3 regions of the Nocardioides jishulii genome follow, and region 1 is predicted to be linked to each of the others. Evidence: predicted binding sites of a transcription regulator. Region 1 holds the regulator's gene; each other region holds the start of a gene.
The links. Region 1 encodes LexA, which represses DNA repair genes until DNA is damaged. Its sites were predicted from a motif close to TCGAACANNTGTTCGA; they were not measured.
Positions count from the first base shown of each region.

Region 2: a site for LexA is predicted at 1,471-1,486, ahead of FCL41_RS06205 (DUF6504 family protein). Genes of this name have one in related genera too.
Region 3: a site for LexA is predicted at 2,392-2,407, ahead of FCL41_RS10365 (HNH endonuclease signature motif containing protein). Genes of this name have one in related genera too.

Region 1 is NZ_CP040748.1:2,937,915-2,941,969, forward strand. It holds gene FCL41_RS17155 (LysM peptidoglycan-binding domain-containing protein) at 1-342, opposite strand; gene FCL41_RS13945 (GNAT family N-acetyltransferase) at 652-1,443, shown strand; gene lexA (transcriptional repressor LexA) at 1,565-2,293, shown strand; gene FCL41_RS13955 (ATP-dependent DNA helicase) at 2,306-4,055, opposite strand, start outside.
Region 2 is NZ_CP040748.1:1,313,080-1,317,134, forward strand. It holds gene FCL41_RS06190 (ArsC/Spx/MgsR family protein) at 1-238, opposite strand, end outside; gene FCL41_RS06195 (YbaK/EbsC family protein) at 281-754, opposite strand; gene FCL41_RS06200 (hypothetical protein) at 841-1,305, shown strand; gene FCL41_RS06205 (DUF6504 family protein) at 1,563-1,958, shown strand; gene FCL41_RS06210 (SAV_6107 family HEPN domain-containing protein) at 1,982-2,482, shown strand; gene FCL41_RS06215 (DNA polymerase III subunit alpha) at 2,472-4,055, shown strand, end outside.
Region 3 is NZ_CP040748.1:2,200,368-2,204,422, forward strand. It holds gene FCL41_RS10355 (hypothetical protein) at 1-6, opposite strand, end outside; gene map (type I methionyl aminopeptidase) at 31-879, shown strand; gene FCL41_RS10365 (HNH endonuclease signature motif containing protein) at 906-2,207, opposite strand; gene FCL41_RS10370 (prenyltransferase) at 2,476-3,402, opposite strand; gene crtI (phytoene desaturase family protein) at 3,399-4,055, opposite strand, start outside.

The DNA.
Region 1 (4,055 bases):
TCAGCCGGCGACGGGGACGTGGATCTTCTGGCCCAGGGTGACCACGGACGAGTCGAGGTCGTTGAGCTCGCGGATCTCGGTGATCATCGAGCGGACCTCGCCGTCCTCGGCGACTTCGGCGGCGATGCCCCACAGGGTGTCGCCCTCGTTGACCACGACCACCTCAGTGGCGCGAGCGGCGCCGGCCTCCTCGCTCGCCGAGGAGACACCGCTGAGAGCGATGCCGACGACCAGCGCAAGGACCAGGGCGGCCAGCACGACGACGACACGGCCCCGACGGGTCAACCGGACCTGACCGAGCGGCGAGGCCGGGATGGTGGCGTGGGTGGCGATGCTGGTCATGGAGACCTCCTGGGGAAGTGGTGGTCGTGCGTGGTGCGTGCGTCTCGAGTGAATGTCTATGCGGAGCCGCCGACAGTTTTGGAGAACTGAACCCCTGCACCACCGGCGGATTCGATCAGACGTTCGATCGAGCACATGTTCGACGTTAGAGCACATGTTCGAACGAAGCAAGCGTCGTTCGAACAAAAGTTCGATGCGATCCAGAGGGGTCCCGGCATCTACCTGATTCGGCATGCGCAGGAGGGGCCATCTCCCATGTCACCCTTTTCGGGCATGCACCGGTCGCCACGCACCCCTAGCGTCTGGCGCATGCGAGACCTCCTCACCACGGCCTCAGACACGATCGAGGCCGACTTCGCGGCGCTGCAGAGCGCGATCTCCCGATCCCCCTCCCTGTCGACGGCCGACGAGCCCGACGCGACCGTCTACTGGTCGTCGGAACCACTCACGCTGCTCAACGTGGTGGCCAACGCGCGGATCGCCCCCGACTCCGTGGCGACGCGGGCGCCCGGGCTGCTCGCCCCCTTCTTCCGGCGGGGACTGCCCTTCCAGTGGGTCACCACGCCGTCGACGACCACCCCCGCACTGGAGGCGAGGCTCGCCCAGGCCGGCCTGCTCGCCCGCGAGTACCCGGCGATGCACACCAAGCTCGGCGCCCCCATCGACCCGGAGACGCCTGACGACGTCTTCATCGACGTCGCCTGGCCCGACGGGATCGAGCCGGCCAGCCGCGCCGTCCTCCAGGCGCTGGGGCATCCCGCAGCCCAGCAGGACGTCACCCTGGGCGTCCTCGACACCCTCGACCCCTCCGACAACCTCTTCTTCGTGGCCCGCAGCCTGCGGACGGGCGAGGTCCTTGGCGCGAGCACCATGCACACGCGAGGCGCCAGCGTCATGCTCGCCAACATCAGCACCACGCCTGCGGCCCGCGGTCGCGGCATCGGCCGCGCCCTGGGCGCCACCATGATGAACCGAGCCGCCTCGATCGGGATCCAGACAGCCACCATGATCACGAACTCCCGCGCCTACCCGACCTACGTCGAGCTCGGCTTCCGGACGCAGTTCACCTGCGTGACCTGGGTCTGGGACCCCACCCGCTGACCTCCACGGCCCGGCAGCGTCGACGGGGGCGTGACACGCCGTTCGAACACATGTTTGAACTGGTGTCTGGATCCGACTAGCGTGAGGCCCACGCCAGTCCGCAACACCCAGGAGGATCCAGATGCCCAAGTCCAGCGGCGACACCGGCAAGGTCGTGTCCCTGCCCGACGGCCCTCCTGACGCGACGGGCCTCACCACCCGGCAGCAGCTGGTCCTGACGACGATCCAGGAGGCACTGGAGACCCGGGGCTACCCGCCGAGCATGCGCGAGATCGGCACGGCCGTCGGCCTCACCAGCTCCAGCAGCGTGGCCCACCAGCTCAAGACGCTGGAGGAGAAGGGTTTCCTCAAGCGTGACCCCAACCGGCCGCGCGCCCTCCAGGTCTTCCTGCCGGAGTCGATGGCGGCCTCCCGCGCCGTCTCCAGCGCCGACGAGTCGGAGTTCGACCCCACCGGCGTCGGCGACGCCGCCCCTGCGGCGACGTACGTGCCCGTGGTCGGTCGCATCGCGGCCGGTGGTCCGATCCTGGCTGAGGAGCGCGTCGAGGACGTCTTCCCGCTGCCCAAGCAGCTGGTGGGCGAGGGCACGCTCTTCCTGCTCGAGGTCTCCGGCGACTCGATGGTCGACGCCGCCATCTGCAACGGCGACTACGTCGTCATCCGTCAGCAGCCCGACGCGGTCAACGGCGACATCGTCGCCGCGATGATCGACGGCGAGGCCACGGTGAAGACCTTCCAGCGCAAGGACGGCCACGTGTGGCTGCTCCCGCACAACGCGGCGTACGAGCCCATCGACGGCACGCACGCCACCATCCTGGGCAAGGTCACCGCGGTCCTGCGCAGCCTCTGACCCCGTAGGCCGTCAGTCCGCGGTCGCGATGCGGCCGAGGGCCTGACGGACCACGGCGGGATCCGTCGTCGACCACATCGGCGGCAGGCTGGCCTTGAGGAAGCTGCCGTAGCGCTTCGTCGCGAGGCGTGGGTCGAGGATCGCCACCACGCCCTTGTCCTCCGTGGTGCGGATCAGGCGACCCACCCCCTGGGCCAGCAGCAGCGCTGCGTGGGTCGCGGAGACCTGCATGAAGCCGTTGCCACCCGCCTTGTCCGCCGCTCGCGAGCGCGCCGACATCAGCGGGTCGTCGGGACGCGGGAACGGGATCCGGTCGATCAGGACCAGCTGGCAGGTGTCGCCGGGCACGTCGAGCCCCTGCCACAACGTCAGGGTCCCGAAGAGGTTCGTGTGCGGGTCCTCGACGAACTGGCGTGACAGCTCGGGCAGCTGAGCGTCGCCCTGGGCCAGCGTGGTCAGGTGGGGCAGGCGCTCCCGGACCGCCTCGGCGGCTGCCTCCGCGGCGCGACGGGACGAGAAGAGGCCCAACGTACGCCCCTGCGCTGCGTCGATCAGGTCGACGATCTCGTCGACCTGGGCCTTGCCCAGGCCGTCGCGCCCGGGGTCAGGGAGGTGGCGGGCCACGTAGAGGATCCCCTGGCGCGCGTAGTCGAAGGGCGAGCCCACGTCGAGGGCCCGCCACGGGAGCGCGTCGTCGGCCGCCGACTCGCCGGCGCCGGTGTCCACGCGCTCCGACGGCTTGAGCCCGAGGCTGCCGGCGACCGCGTTGAAGTCGCCCCCCAGCATCAGGGTCGCGGAGGCGAAGATGACGGTCTTCTCGGTGAGCAGCCGCTCGCGCATCTGCGCCCAGACCTGGAGCGGAGCGACGGCCAGTCGGGCCGGGATCCGCTCACGCGCCTCGTTGAGCCAGAGCACGTCCGACTCCTTGAAGGCGGCCATCCGCTCGGCGGTCGCGAAGACCTCCTGCGCCAACCCCTTGGCCTGCGTACGCCCGGCGTCACCGTCCGCCTCGTCCTTGCCGAAGGCGGAGACCAGCGACCGTGCGGCGTCGCGCACGAGCACCAGCGCGTCGGAGAGCTGCTCCCCCGGCGTCTCGATCCGGCCTGCCGAGGTGGCGGCCAGGGCGTCGGCGAGCGCGTCCGCGGCATCGGCCAGGTCGTCGGCCGCCGTCGAGGCGTCGCCCTTGTCGGCGACGTGCTTCTGCGAACGACGTGCCGCGCGCTCGACGTCTCCGACGGTGAGCTCGTCGGTGGCGGCCTGGGTGACGCGGCTGACGAGCTCGTGGGCCTCGTCGATGACCACGACGTCGTAGTCGGGGATCATCGGCACGCCCTCGATGGCGTCGATGGCCAGGAGCGAGTGGTTGGTGACGATGAGGTGGGAGTTGGCGGCCTTCTCCTTGGCCCGCTCCGCGAAGCACTCCTGGGCGAAGGCGCAGCGTGCGGCCCCCAGGCACTCGCGGTGGTTGACGCTGACCTGGCGCCACACCCGCTCGGTGTGGCGCGGCGCGTGGTCGCGCTCGCCCGTGCCGCCAGCCTCGGACTCCTTCTCGGCCCAGCCACGCAGGGCGAGGACCTCGGCGCCCATCGACCCCTCGGGGATGTCGACGAGCACGCCCTGGTCGTCGGGCACGCCCTCACGGATGCGGTGCAGGCAGGCGTAGTTGGAACGGCCCTTCAGGACGGCGTACGTCGTGTCGAGCCGGTCGCCGACCGCCTCGACGAGCCGCGGGATGTCGCGCTCGACGAGCTGGTGCTGCAGG
Region 2 (4,055 bases), 1.6 Mb from region 1:
TCAGCCACTCCTGGCGGTGCTCCGCGTCCTTCGGCAGGTCGATCCCCGCCTCACGGGTCTCACGGGGGCGGGCCAGGTCCCACGGCTCGAGACCGAGTCGCGCCACGACCTCACCCAGCTCCTCGGCGCTCGGACGGTCGTCGAGGTAGCGGCGCACCGTGTAGGTCACGCCCGCCTCGTCGAGGGTGGCGAGGGCGGTGCGGCACTTGCTGCAGGCGGGGTTGAGCCAGATCTCCATGGCCCCACTGTGCCCCAGCCGGGGTGGCGTCCGATGCGTGGCTCACTCCATGTCGAGGGGCGTGGCGCCGGTCATGGCGAGCAGCTCGTCGTACGTCGTCGAGTAGACCGCCGACGGGTGGCCGGCTGCTGCCCAGAGCACGTCGTGGCGCTGGAGCCAGGGGTCGATCCAGGTCGGCACCGGCGCGGGATGGGCGAAGGGGGAGACGCCGCCGATCACCTGCCCGGTGTGGGTGCGTACGAAGTCGGGGGTGGCGCGCTCGATCCGCGCCACGCCCAGGTCGCGGGCCACCTTGGTGACGTCGACCCGGTGGGCCCCCGAGGTGAGGAGCAGCACGGGGGAGCCGTTCGCGGAGAAGAGCAGGCTGTTGGCGATGGCCCCGACCTCGCAGCCCAGAGCCTCGGCCGCGAGCGCCGCGGTGTGCACCGATGCGGGCAGCACCACCACGTCGCCGGTACCGTTGCGGCGGGCATGTTCGTCGCGGAAGGCCGCGATCGATGCGTGCTCACTCGTCATGCCGGGACCCTAGCCAGCGTCGCGGCCGGCGTGCGGACGCCACGACGAGGTGTGTCCAGATCCGTCTTCGACGTTGGAGGAACCCCATGACCGAACGGCCGTCCTCGGTCGACCACGCACTGCACGTGGTGATGGCCCTGTCGGTGGTGGCGGGCGTGATCACGTTGTTGACGTGGGTCTTCCGCAGTGACCTGGTCATGGCATGGGCCGAGGGCAACGCCGGCGCGCGCGAGATCATGCAGGAGGGTGGCATCGAGGCTGTCGAGGCCAGCCTGTCCGTGCCCGGGTTCGTGCCGGTCGTGGTGACCTCGTTCGTGGTCCTGCTGATGCTGCTCGGGGTCATGGCCGTCTTCTTCCGTGAGGGCTTCACCTGGGCCAGGGTCTGCCTGGGTGTCATCGCCCTCTTCGGCATCTTCCTCGCCGTGCTCTGCATCGCGAGCGGCATCCCAACGCTCTTCTCCGTGCTCTCCGGCGTGATGATCCTGCTCTGCGTCCTGCTCCTCGTCTTCCTGCTGCACCCCAGCACCACGCGCTACTTCCGCGAGGTCTGAGAGCTCCTTCGACGCCCAGAGGCCGACCACCCCGCTCGGGGTGGTCGGCCTCTGTCGTCGCGCCCCGGACCGCTCTGCTCCTCGGGCTGATTTCTGGGGCTGATTTCTGGGGCTGATTTCTGGTGTTGACCAGGTGTCGGTGGCCGGGTGTACCGTTCTCAGTGTTCGAACAGATGTTCGAATCGGCCTCGGTGGTGGTGACCTCGACCCCATCGCCACCGGGGCTGCCCAGGGTCGTGGACTGCGAGGAGGACGTCATGAGGCGTTACGACGACCCGGTGGAGGTCCGTCGGGGACTGGTGGCCGGGCAGGGGAGCGGACAGTCGCTCCAGGGGCCCGAGCAGTTCCTGTGGCACGGACGGTTGTGGAAGGTGCGCAGCGTGGTGGCCCGCTGGGTGGAGACAGGCGCCTGGTGGCAGTCCTCCCGGGCCCGGTCGGTGATCGGGGAGGAGGTCGGGGAGGCCGACCACCTCCCGCGCCAGCGCGACTGGGACGAGTTCGAGGGCGACCTGCTCGCCGAGCGCGAGCTCTGGCGCGTGGAGGCCGCCCGCCCAGCAGCACGTGAGCCCCAGGAGGGGCCGACCAGTGGGGTCTTCGACCTCTCCTACGACGCGATCGACGGGCGCTGGCAGCTCGTGGGTTGCCTGGACTGACCCGAGATCCGGAGGACGACATGATGAACGCTTCACGACCTGCTGCCCCGCCCGCCCACGCGGTGCGCCCCGGCGACCTGCACCTGCTGCCGGCTGCCACCCACTCCTACCTCACCCGCGCGACCACCTCGTTGCGCGAGGCGGTCATGGCCCCCGACGTGCCGACGCGGTACGCGTGCGCCCACGTCGCCGCGCTGCGGGCCGCCGCTGCGCTCCTGGCGGCCCGGGCGCACCCCGCGCCGAGCCGTCGCCGCCAGAAGAACGCCTGGGTGCTGCTGGCCGAGGTGGCTCCGGAGTTCGCCGAGTGGGCCACCTTCTTCGCCGGCGGTGCGAGCAAGCGCGCCGCCGCCGAGGCTGGGTCGTTGCGCGCGGTGACCGAGCGCGAGGCCGACGACCTGGTGCGGGATGCCGACCGCTTCCTGGCGGTGGTGGAGTCGGCGCTCGGCCTGATGCCTCACGCGCCCGAGACGATCCGCCTCGCGGTGGCCGAGCCCGGATGGTCGGAGCGGACCGGTGCCGCGTGACCCCTTCGTCCACCTCCACGTCGCGTCGGGGCACTCCCTGCAGTACGGCGCCTCGCACCCCTCGGCCCTGGTCGAACGGGCCGCCGAGTGGGGGATGGACCTGCTGGCGCTCACCGACCGGGACGGCACCTACGGGGCGGTGAAGTTCGCCAAGGCGGCCTCGCGGGCGGGCATCCGGCCGGTGCTGGGGGTGGACGTCGCCGTCCGGTCCTCCATGCCGGTCCGCCCAGCGTCGGTCCGCCCCGCACGCGGGCGTACGCCGGTGCGGGGTGGCGCCTATCGCGAGGACCGTTGGCCCCGCGTGACGGTGCTGGCCCGCGACCGCCTCGGCTGGGCCGCCCTGTGCCGACTCGTCTCCGACGTGCACCTCGGCGGCGAGCGGGGCGTACCCGTGGCCGACGTCGAGACGTTGCTGCCGCACGTGGCCGGTGGACACCTGGTGGTGCTCCTGGGGCCGACCTCGGAGGTCGGTGCGGCGGTGGCCGCCCGACGTGACGACCTGGCCCGGGAACACCTCTCGCGATGGTCCCGGGCGGTGGGTCGGGAGAACCTGCGCGTCGAGCTGGTCTCCCACCTGCTCGGAGCCACCGACCAGGGCTGGGGGCCCGGAAGCACGCCCCACGCCGCCCGGATGGCGGGTGTGGCGGGGGAGTCGGGGGTGGAGACGGTGCTGAGCAACGCCGTGCGCCACGCCCGGCGCAGCGACGCGCCCACGGTCGACGTGCTCGACGCGGCACGCCGCCTGGTGGCGCTCGACCAGCGCCACCTCGACCGCGGCAACGCCGAGGGGCACCTCAAGTCCGGAGCCCAGATGGCTGAGGTCGCCGACGAGATCTCCCGGGCCGCCGGCTGGGGCCAGGACGGTGCCGCACGCCTGCTGGCCCGGACCCGGGCGCTGGGGGAGGAATGCGCCCTGGACCCCCGCGAGGACCTCGGGATCGGCCAGGTCCACTTCCCCGAGTTCGAGGTCGTCCGGCGCTCCGGCGTGGCCACCGACGGGATCGGGGCGACGCCGGCCGACGTCCAGCTGCGGGCGCGCTGCGAGTCGGCGCTCGCCTGGCGCTACGGGTCCGCGCCCCGGCAACGGATCTGGAAGCGGCTGCACGACGAGCTCGACGTCATCGAGTCGCTGGGCTACGCCTCCTACTTCCTCGCCGTGAACGAGGTGACCGACCTGATCCGCGACATGGGGGTGCGGTGCGCCGCCCGCGGCTCGGGGGCCGGCAGCCTGGTCAACTACCTGCTCGGGATCTCCGGGGTCGACCCGCTGCGCCACGACCTGCTCATGGAGCGCTTCCTCTCGCCCCTGCGCTCGTCGCTGCCCGACATCGACGTCGACGTCGAGTCCGCCCGTCGGGGGGAGGTCTACGAGGCGATCCTCCAGCGGTTCGGCGGTGACCGGTGCGTCTGCGTCTCGATGACGGAGACCTACCGCGTGCGCCACGCGATCCGTGACGTGGGGGCAGCCCTCGGGATGCCGCCGGGCGAGATCGACGCGATCGCGAAGGCGTTCCCGCACGTCCGGGCCCGCGACGCCAGGTCGGCGTTGCGTGACCTGCCCGAGCTGCGGGCC
Region 3 (4,055 bases), 740 kb from region 1:
GCTCATGCTCGCGAAACTACACTCCAACTCGTGAGTCCCGTAGTAGCTGCCGCCATCTCGCCGCGCCGTCGCGTCCCCACCTCCATCGAGCGCCCGGAGTACGTCGACAAGCCGGCACCCCAGCGCTTCGACGGACCGGAGGTCAAGGACGCCGAGACCATCGAGAAGATGCGGATCGCCGGACGCCTCGCGGCCCAGGCGCGTGAGCTGGTAGGGAGCCACGTCGCACCCGGCGTCACCACCGACGAGCTCGACCGGATCGGCCACGAGTTCCTCTGCGACCACGGCGCCTACCCCTCGACGCTGGGCTACCGCGGCTTCCCGAAGTCGCTGTGCAGCAGCGTCAACGAGGTCATCTGCCACGGCATCCCCGACTCCCGGGTGGTCGAGGACGGCGACATCGTCAACATCGACATCACCGCCTACCTCAACGGCGTGCACGGCGACACCAACGCCACCTTCCTCGCCGGCGACGTCGACGAGGAGTCGCGCCTGCTCGTGGAGCGGACCAAGGAGGCGTTGGACCGCGCGATCAAGGCGGTCAAGCCCGGACGACGGACCAACGTGATCGGACGCGTCATCGAGTCCTACGCCAAGCGCTTCGGCTACGGCGTCGTCCGCGACTTCACCGGCCACGGCATCGGCACGGCGTTCCACTCCGGCCTGGTGATCCCGCACTACGACCAGGACCACTACAACGACGTGATCGAGGTCGGCATGACCTTCACGATCGAGCCGATGCTCAACCTCGGCACGCACGAGTGGACGATGTGGCCGGACAACTGGACGGTCGTGACCCGCGACCTCAAGCGCAGCGCCCAGTTCGAGCACACCCTGCTGGTGACCGCTGACGGCGCCGAGGTGCTGACGAACCCCTGACGGGCTCCAACCCTGACTCGCATTCCTCACCGCCGTCGATGGAACCGTAGGTCGCCGTTGGCCATCCGGCTGGTGTCGTAGCCGGGGTCGTGGGCTCGGTGGTGATGGTGGGAGCAAAGAAGCGCAGCGTTGTCGAGATCGGTGGCGCCGCCCTCCGACCAGGGGACGAGGTGGTGGGCTTCGGACCAGGTGCCGGGGATGTCGCATCCCTCGGCCCGGCAGGTGGTGTCGCGCAGCAGGAGTGCGCGGCGTTGAGCTTTGGTGAAGAGTCGTGAGGCGCGGCCCAGGTCGAGCACTTCGGAGTCGGTGCCCAGGACGGCGGGGATGATCTTGGCGTTGCAGGCGAGGCGTCGGGCCTGGGTGGCGGTGAGGGTGTCGAACCCGTCGCCGGGGACTCCGTTGTCCAGGGTCGCGGTGCCGATGCCGTCGCGCAGCGCGTCCAGGGTGATCGTGACGGTCACGTTGGTGGCGTCGCCGCCGTGGATGGGCAGTCGCTTCGGGTCGAGGGCCTCGAGGAGCTGGCCGAAGGCTTCGGCGAGCCGCCGTGGGTGGTTGACGGCGGCGCGAAAGCGTCGCGCGCCCGCGCCGCCCGCGCCGCCCGCGCCGCCCGTGGCGTCGCCGTCGCCCGTGGACGCGCGTACGGCCCCGTCGGCCAACCGTGGGTTGGTGAAGGCGTGCAGGTAGGTCGCGAGGCGGGCTGCGACCGCATCCGGAATCACTCCGGAGATCCGGGTGAGTCCGTCGCCGGCCGCGCGCAGGCGCAGGCGTTGACGTTGGGCGGCGTACCGCTCGGCCTGCTCGAGGCGGCGGCGTTCGGCCTCCTCGAAGCGGTCGGGGTCGACCAGCTCGAGGATGCGGCGCCCCAGCACGGCCAGGTCCTTGGGGTCATGGTCCTCGGCCAGCCTCACCAGCTCGGCCTCCGCGCGGGCGAGGACGTCCTGGTCGACGTCGTCGGGCAGTTCCGCCATCGCGTGCGCGATCACCCGGGTCTGGGCCAGGTTGGTCCGTGCCTCGCGCAGTGCTGCGGCCAGGACCGGCAGGTCGCGGTCGAGCGCCTCGGCCAGCCGCAGGTCGGCGGCGGCGTCGCCGCGGCGTACGTGGCCGTGGTGGGCCAGCCAGGTCGCGATCGAGCGGAACCCTTCACCTTCGGCGACGTCACCGGCCGCAGCCATGACCCGCAGCCGCAGCTCGGCCACGCGCGACTCCGCGTCCGCCAGGGCGAGGAGTGCATCCGCCTTCTCGTTGGTGCGCATGAAGGTCGGGTTCACGTCGGCCACCGACTTCAGCGACGAGCTGATCGACGCCGCAACGGCGTTCACCGGATGCACGACCCCACCTCCTCTCACGACCACGACTCGGCACGCCACGTCTGTGGCGTCTGCTGGTCGTTGCTCCTGGAGGCCCGGGCCTGCCGGACGATCACGTCACCCTCGCAACTGGCCCCACCGTCTCCGGATGCCACCGCTGAGGCGGTGACCCGGTGCCCTGAGTGAGAACCTGCGACCACTCTATTCGAACACGCGTTCGACAGCCATCGCCCGAACTGGGGATCCGAGTGCGAGGTCCCACGACCGCTGGACGGGAAACGCTCGCCCCTCAGAACAGCACGGTGAAGAGCATCAGCTGCGTGACCAGGAATCCGGTCACGAAGTTGAGCCACAGGAAGCGTCGCCATCCCGCGTTGGCCCTCTCGCACTCCTCGTCGGTGAGCCCCAGGTAGGGAGCGACGTTGACGACGTACGGCAGCACGAGTGCGGCGGCCACCTTCCCCGGACCGGGCATCATCAGGAGCGCGGTGCCGGCGGCGAGGTAGCAGCAGAGCGCGAACCAGACCGTTGCCCTGGCCCCCAGCACCGTGCCCACGGACGCGATCCCACCCTCGCGGTCGGCGCGCACGTCCTGCACGGCGCCGAAGGCGTGCGACCCCATCCCCCACAGGAAGAACCCGACGAGGGTCGCGACCACGGCCCCGTCCCACGCGACCTCGGCTCCGCGACCGGCCGCCAGCGCCAGGCCGAACACGGCCGGGCTGACGAAGTGAGTGCTCGACGTGACCGAGTCGAGGAACGGACGCTCCTTGAAACGCAACCGCGGCGCCGAGTAGGCCACCACCGCGAAGAGGCTCACGGCCAGGACGAGCGCGGAGCTCACCGACCCCATCACGAGCAGTGCGGCCACGAAGGGCAGCGGTGTCAGCACGGCGGCCCAGAGGGTCGTACGGTGCACCGCGCGGTCGAGCACGACGCCCTCCACGCCTCCCTTGCGCGGGTTGCGCACGTCGGACTCGTGGTCGAAGACGTCGTTCACGCCGTACATGAGCAGGTTGTAGGGCACGAGGAAGAAGATCGCGCCCACCCAGAACGCGGCGTCCAGCCCACCGCCGACGAGCAGGTACGCCGCACCGAACGGGAAGGCGGTGTTGACCCACGAGAGGGGTCGCGACGACGCAACGACCGTACGCAGCCGGCTCAGCCCGCGAGGTTCCACCGGCGCCCCGAGCGAGAGGTCGACCACAGCGCTCATCGGGTTGCCCCTGCGGCGCCTGCGGTGTCGGACAGCGGCGTGGACAGCGGCGTGGACAGGGGCGCATCCACCATGCCGCCGACGCGATCACCGCGCAATCGCTTCAGCACCAGTTCGGCGCTGATCAGGCACATCGGGAGGCCGATCCCCGGCAGGGTGCTGGCGCCGGCGTAGAACAGGCCGTCGACCTTCTTCGAGACGTTGGCAGCCCGGAAGAAGGCGCTCTGCGAGAGGCGGTGGCCGGGGCCGAGCATGCTGCCCGACCAGGCATTCAGGTCCTGGGCGAAGTCACCCGGTCCGACCGTGCGGCGGACGACGATGCGCTCGGCCAGGTCGGGGATGCCGGCCCAGGCGGCGAGCTGCGCAATGGCTGCGTCGGCGACCTTCTCGACGCCCGCGTCGCCCTGGCCGTCGAGGCCGCCGCGGCCGAGCTCCACGTCGGCGGGCACCGGCACGAGCACGAACAGGTTCTCCGAGCCGTCAGGAGCCACCGAGGGGTCCGTCGCGCTGGGACGGCAGACGTAGGACGAGGCCGGGTCGGGAACGTACTTACCCTGGCCCCAGCGGTCGCCGAGCACGCCGTCGAAGTTCGTCTCCCAGTCCTCGGTGAAGAACATGGTGTGGTGGGCCAGCTCGGGCAGCTCGCCGGTGAC